3 regions of the Thiorhodococcus fuscus genome follow, and region 3 is predicted to be linked to each of the others. Evidence: predicted binding sites of a transcription regulator. Region 3 holds the regulator's gene; each other region holds the start of a gene.

Region 1 (2,200 bases), on a different contig from region 3:
CCGGTGCCCGCCGGCCGCACGGATTACGACGTCGAGGCACTGAAGGCCAAGATCGCCGCCAGCGGCTTGAGCATCGGCGAGCTCGTCGCGACCGCCTGGGACAGCGCCCGCTCCTTCCGTGGCTCGGACATGCGCGGCGGCGCCAATGGGGCGCGTATCCGCCTCGCCCCGCAGAAGGACTGGGCGGGCAACGAGCCCGAACGTCTCGCCAAAGTCTTAGGCGTCCTGGAGGACATCGCGGCCGAGTCGGGCGCCAGCGTCGCCGATGTCATCGTCCTCGCCGGCAACGTCGGGATAGAGCAGGCGGCCAAGGCGGCGGGTTTCGAGATCAGCGTGCCCTTCGCTACCGGTCGCGGCGATGCCACGGCAGAGATGACGGATGCCGAGTCCTTCGAGCCGCTGGAGCCCATCCATGACGGCTACCGCAACTGGCTCAAGGAGGACTACGCGGTCAGCGCCGAGGAGCTGATGCTCGACCGCACCCAGCTCATGGGCCTGACCGCCCCCGAGATGACGGTACTCGTCGGCGGCCTGCGCGTCCTGGGCACCAATCAGGGCGGCACCAAGCACGGTGTCTTCACCGAGCGTGAAGGTGTGCTGACGAACGACTTCTTCGTCAACTTGACCGATATGGCCTATAGCTGGAACCCGGCGGGCGAAAACCTGTACGAGATCCGCGACCGCAAGACGGATCGGGTCAAATGGACGGCGACCCGGGTCGATCTCGTCTTCGGCTCCAACGCGATCCTGCGCGCCTATGCCGAGGTCTATGCCCAGGACGACAACCGAGAGAAGTTCGTTCGCGACTTCGTCGCCGCCTGGACCAAGGTCATGAACGCCGACCGCTTCGATCTGGACTGAGTCTCGGTGCGCGGCGATTCGGGCCAGGGACCCGGCCCGACCAACACCCATCCGCACCCGACCGCCCCGAACTGTGAGGCGGTCGGCAATCGAAACCAGGGACGACGCTATACTCGGGAGTCAAGAATACGGCACGCCAGCCGATAAGACAGATACCCTCCACTGATATCTCATAGGAGAATCGCATCATGGATATCTCTTCATTCAGCGGCTCGACAACGGCGATCGCCCAACTGAGCACCACCATGAGCAACGGGAAACTCGCCGATGACGTCGGCGTCGCCGTGCTCAAGAAATCCATGGATATTCAGGAACAGGCCGCGATGCAGCTGGTCGAATCCATCCCGGACGTCAGCGCGGGCCTGGCGGATGGCGTTGGCGGCAACATCAACGTAACGGCCTGATCGCACCGCTCGCTCGCAATGCATCGGCTCGCCGACAGCGGCGCGCTATCACCTGCGTAACGTGCGGCCAATGGCCGCCTTCACGCGCGAAGACACCCGAAGCCCCATCAGTCGGTCAGGTTCCGAGCGGCGCGCCCGTCACTCGACGCTCTTGACCTCGGTCCGCCCCACCACGCCAGGCATGGGCTTGGTCGTCGCGGTCATACCCGGACGATCGTGCCATGCCTTGGTCGTGATGGAGAAGGATCCCCCGCCTTGCGGGACCGGGGTGCCGATATCGGTGCAATCCCGCTCGGTGTAGATGATGCGCCCGTCCGGCTGAAGACATTTCCGCGCGAAATTCCCCGGCCACTGTTCCGCCCAGGCGGAACCCGTCACCAGGATCGCAAGCGCTGCGATGGTGGCAATCCTCATGCATCTGCCCTCGATGCTGTTCGATAGGTGATCGCCAGCATAAACCGAGCGCCGCCCGGTAAATACCCTCACAGTCCCCCGAGGAACGATTCGCGCGTGTCGATTGTCGATCCGAAACGAAATCCAGGTCGCGATCGATCGGCGAGGACGCAGGGCGCCAGAGCGCCTACCCCACTGAAAGGCACGTACAGCAAGCGACGAATCCCCTGTCACTCTTGTGGAGTAGCCCCTCGCACCACCATTTCGCGACACAATGAGGCCCGGGTGTCGGACAGCCTTGTGCGACAGCCCGAGCTGCGGTCACCTCGACCAGAACGCGGCGGCCGCGACGATCAACGCAACGACTCGAACTCAAATGGAATTCAAAGACTATTACGCCATCATGGGGGTCGCGCGCGATGCCACGCAGGACGAGATCAAGCGTGCCTATCGCAAGCTCGCCCGAAAATATCATCCGGACGTCAGCAAGGAGGCGGACGCCGAGACCCATTTCAAGGAGGTCGGCGAGGCTTACGAGGTCC
Region 2 (2,200 bases), on a different contig from region 3:
GGTATTGAAGATCTCGGGGCGCCCGTGCGCCCGTAGCGCCTCTTGCAGACAGTCCACGCAGAACCCCGCCTCCAAGGTGTTGGATAGGCGCCAGGCCAGCACCCGGCGCGCGTACCAGTCAATGATGGCCACCAGGTACGCAAAGCCATGCGCCAGGCGGACATAGGTGATGTCGGTGCTCCACACCTGGTTCGGGCGCGTGACCTCGACCCCGCGCAGCAAGTAGGGATAGACCGGGTGCTCAGGGTGCCCTTGGCTGGTGTTCGGTCCCGGCGCCATGCCCGCCAAGCCCAGAATCCCCATCAATCGCTGCACACGCTTGCGGTTGACCGCATGGCCTTGTGCCTTCAGAAAGACCACCATGCGCCGGCTGCCGTAGAACGGGTGACGGGTGTACTCCGCGTCAATCAACCCCAAGAGCAGCCGGTCGAACGCGCTGACGACCTCCTCGGTTGAGCGGGTATAGACCCCGGAGCGCGCGACCCCGGCCAAGGCACATTGGCGGATCACCGCCACCTCACCCGCACGCTCGATCCAGCCGCGACGGGTGCTCACAGGCTCAACCCGGACTTTTTTTTCAACCAGTCCAGTTCCATCTTCAGGCGCCCGATCTCGCTGTAGAGGCGTTCCGGCGCACTCTGATCATCCGCAGCCTTGCGCCCACGTTTGGTCTCGAACAGCGTGCCGGCGTGCTCCAGAATCTCCTTCTTCCATTGCCCGACTTGCACCGGGTGCACACCGTGCTCCTGGCCAATCTCGTTGACGGTTTTCACCCCACGGATGGCCTCCAAGGCCACTTTGGCTTTGAACGCGGCGGCGTAGGTCTTGCGCTTTGATTCACCCATTTTGATCAACCCTTTCGTGCCGGCCTGACAACTTAAATGACTGTCCGATTTTCAGGGTCCACTTTAGGGTCCACTTTAGGCAAGGGCCGGGTTCGCACTCCAAAACTGAAAGAGGTCTATCTTTAGCCGACACGGACAGGGCGTGCTGATCGCGTCTGATCATGTTTTTGGCTGTGTTAGGGGTTTGTGTCAATTATTTGACGCGGCGAGGTGGCGCGGAACGTGCCAAGCTTGTTTTGGCCGGCGTGATTGAGCGGTGGAAAGGCTCGGGGGATTGACGCGATTGTTGCTGCCTTGATCCGATGCCCCTGAGATGTGACATTTGTCACGGTTCCTCGGATCAGGATCCCGTTTCACTGTAGCAATCATTTCTGAGGCCGATAGCCATGGTTGAGGGTGGCACTTGATGGCGCTTTAAAGGTTTCGGTCGAGCGGCCGATACTTCAAATGAGCCCACAGCTAACGATTTCGCTTAGCGCTGGCCTCAAGCGGTCCGCAGCTTAGATCACGAACGGGAGAAATGTCATGTCATTGGTTATCAACACTAACGTTGCGTCGCTAAACGCCCAGCGCAACATCGACAAATCAAAGGCTTCGCTCAGTCAATCGATGGAGCGCTTGAGTAGCGGCATGCGGATCAACTCCGCAAAGGACGACGCCGCCGGATCGGCGATCGTCAGCCGTTTGACGTCGCAGATCAAGGGCCTTGATCAGGCCGTACGCAACGCCAATGATGGCATCTCGCTGGTGCAGACCGCCGAGGGTGCTTTGAGCGAGTCCTCCAACATCCTGCAGCGCATGCGCGAACTGGCCGTGCAGTCTGCCAACGGTACCTACACCACCGGCAACCGCTCCACCCTGAACGCTGAAACCCAGCAGCTTGTCGAGGAACTTAACCGCATTTCCACCAGCACGAACTTCAATGGTTTGAATCTGCTGGACGGCTCTTCGCAAGAAGTGAAGTTGCAAATTGGTTCCGACGCGAACCAGACGATCGGCGTCAGTATCGGGAAGATGGACGCATCTTCGTTGGGGATTTCCGATACGGCGGGTGTTAGCTCCATCAGCCGTACGGGGACGGCCGTCGCTGCCGGAACGACAACGGCTCAGGTCAACGCGGCCATCTCTTCCGCCATCGGTGCCACCACAGGTGGTACCACCCCGACTGGTGCGCTGGGTACCGGCGACCTCATCATCAATGGCATCTCGATCGAAGGCGCGGTCGCTGCTGCCGACAACAAGTCGTCTGGTGGCAATGTGGCCAGCGCTATCGCGACGGCGGCGGCCATCAACGATAAGAGCGATCAGACCGGTGTGACGGCAGTGGTGGGCGAGACCCGGCTCGGTGGTTCGGC
Region 3 (2,200 bases):
GCTCGTCGAACAGCTCACGCTCGTGGGGAATGCGCAGTTGCCGAATGACTGCGGTTGCCTGATCTCCCTCACCCGCTTCCAGATGCGCTACCAGTTGGCGCGCGAGATCCAGCTGTGCCTTGGTGCTCGTGTCGTCAGTGTCCATCTATCGTTCCCGGGCGAACTCTGTACATAGTGACCTTTGGTCAAGCTTGACCAGAAATTCGGATGCCGCAACGTCGTGTCGATGATGAACATCCGCACTCCACGAACCGACTAGGCGCCATGGAGGCAATCCGCGCGGACACCCGCTGGATCACCCCGCCTCAATACGCTCGAAGATCTTGTCGATCTTCTCCTTGAGGGTCTCGGCCGTGAAGGGCTTGACGATATACCCGTTGACGCCTGCCTGGGCGGCCTCAACAATCTGATCGCGCTTGGCCTCGGCCGTAACCATGAGCACTGGAAGCGATTTGAGCTCGGGATCCGCACGTACCGCGCGAAGCAACTCAATACCTTCCATGTTCGGCATATTCCAGTCGGTCACGAGGAAATCGAAGTTGCCGCCCTTCAACATCGGAAGCGCGGTACTCCCGTCATCCGCCTCAGTGGTGTTATTGAACCCCAGTTCACGAAGCAGATTTTTGATAATGCGTCTCATCGTGGAAAAATCGTCCACGACGAGGATTTTCATGCCTTTGTCCACACAAAGCTCCCAATGGCATTGGTCGGGTTGACATTCACGAGCCAGCCTCGTGGATCCATTCCTGCAAACGGACGCGCAGCCGGTGCAAGGCCTGGCTGCGAATCTGGCTCACACGCGATTCGGTGATGCCCATGACGCCACCGATCTCTCTTAAGTTCAATTCTTCATCGTAATAGAGCGCAAGCACTAGACGCTCTTTGTCCGGCAAACCCGCCAGAGCCTGAGCCACGGCATCGCGGAACTGCTCACGTTCCAGGTGCTCAAGCGGAGCGGCCTCTCCCCCAGGCAACATCCTATCCGGATCGGCATCCTCGCCGAATAGATCCTCCAGTCCCAGGATCTGCGAGCTGGCCGAATCTTGGAGCATCATATGATACTCGTCGAGCGAGGTATCCAGTGCCTGCGCGATTTCGCGGTCATGCGCCGCACGGCCTTCTCGACCCTCGACCTGTCGGATCGCTTCCGAGATGCGCCGCGTATTGCGGTGCACGGAGCGTGGCGTCCAGTCGGCGCGACGCAGCTCGTCGATCATGGCGCCGCGAATGCGAATCCCCGCATAGGTCGCAAAGGCGGCTCCCTGCCCGGACTGAAACTGGCGTGCCGCCTCGATCAGACCCACCATGCCCGACTGAACCAGATCCTCGACCTGAACCGAGGCCGGCAAACGCGCTACGAGATGATGGGCGATACGTCGCACGAGATCGATATTAGCCGCAACCAGCTGCTCCGACTGATTGGCGACATCTGGATATCCTGATCGCAAGCGATTGAGGGCCATCAGGCACTTTGCAACATCCGTTCAACGAAAAAGCCGATTCCGCCTATATCGGTCTCGGCAGCCGTCCAACGGTCCATCTGTCGGGCGAGTTCAATGAAGGCTCGACCCGATGGACTGCCGGGAAACAGGCTCACAACCGGCTCCCGCTTGACAACCGCTCGACGCAGACTGTCATCCATCGGGATACTGATCGCGGCCTCCAAAACCACATCAGGCAGATACTGATGACACACCGCTGTGAGCTTGTGCATCAGTTTACGTCCAGATTCGGGCGAGCGCAGCATATTGCAAATCACCCGAAAACGCCTCAAACCGTGTTCTTGGTGCAGCACTTTGATCAGTGCATAGGCATCCGTCAAGGAAGCCGGCTCATCACACACGACCACGAAGACATGCTGAACCGCCCGACAGAAACTGGTCACCGAATCCTGCACACCGGCAGCCGTATCCACAATCAGCACATCAAGCGGATTCTGATAGCTGCTGAAGGCACGAATCAACCCGGCATGCTCGGCAGGCGTCAAATTGGCCATGGAGCCGATACCGGAGGCCGAAGGCACCAACATCAAGCCGTGAGGTCCTTCCACGAGAATCTCTTCCAGCGAGTCGGCCCGACCGGCCACCAGATCGTGCAGCGTTTTCGTAGGCCGCAATCCCAAAAGAAGATCAGCGTTGGCCAAACCAAGATCGGCATCGAACAGCATCACGTGACGCCCCATTCGCGCCAGACCAACGGC

The links. Region 3 encodes FliA, which starts transcription of late flagellar genes. Its sites were predicted from a motif close to GCTAAAGTTNNNNNNNNNNCNGCCGATA; they were not measured.
Region 1: ACFSJC_RS17110 (YjfB family protein) is a predicted target of FliA. The motif match lies at 980-1,007, and genes of this name have one in related genera.
Region 2: ACFSJC_RS05990 (flagellin N-terminal helical domain-containing protein) is a predicted target of FliA. The motif match lies at 1,259-1,286, and genes of this name have one in related genera.

The regions. Positions count from the first base shown of each region.
Region 1 is NZ_JBHUHX010000052.1:45,690-47,889, forward strand. It holds gene katG (catalase/peroxidase HPI) at 1-861, shown strand, start outside; gene ACFSJC_RS17110 (YjfB family protein) at 1,050-1,265, shown strand; gene ACFSJC_RS17115 (hypothetical protein) at 1,404-1,679, opposite strand; gene ACFSJC_RS17120 (DnaJ C-terminal domain-containing protein) at 2,035-2,200, shown strand, end outside.
Region 2 is NZ_JBHUHX010000012.1:621-2,820, forward strand. It holds one part of gene ACFSJC_RS05985 (IS3 family transposase) at 1-563, opposite strand, end outside; one part of gene ACFSJC_RS05985 (IS3 family transposase) at 563-845, opposite strand; gene ACFSJC_RS05990 (flagellin N-terminal helical domain-containing protein) at 1,371-2,200, shown strand, end outside.
Region 3 is NZ_JBHUHX010000039.1:83,512-85,711, reverse strand. It holds gene ACFSJC_RS14010 (protein phosphatase CheZ) at 1-145, opposite strand, end outside; gene cheY (chemotaxis response regulator CheY) at 296-673, opposite strand; gene ACFSJC_RS14000 (RNA polymerase sigma factor FliA) at 720-1,466, opposite strand; gene ACFSJC_RS13995 (MinD/ParA family protein) at 1,463-2,200, opposite strand, start outside.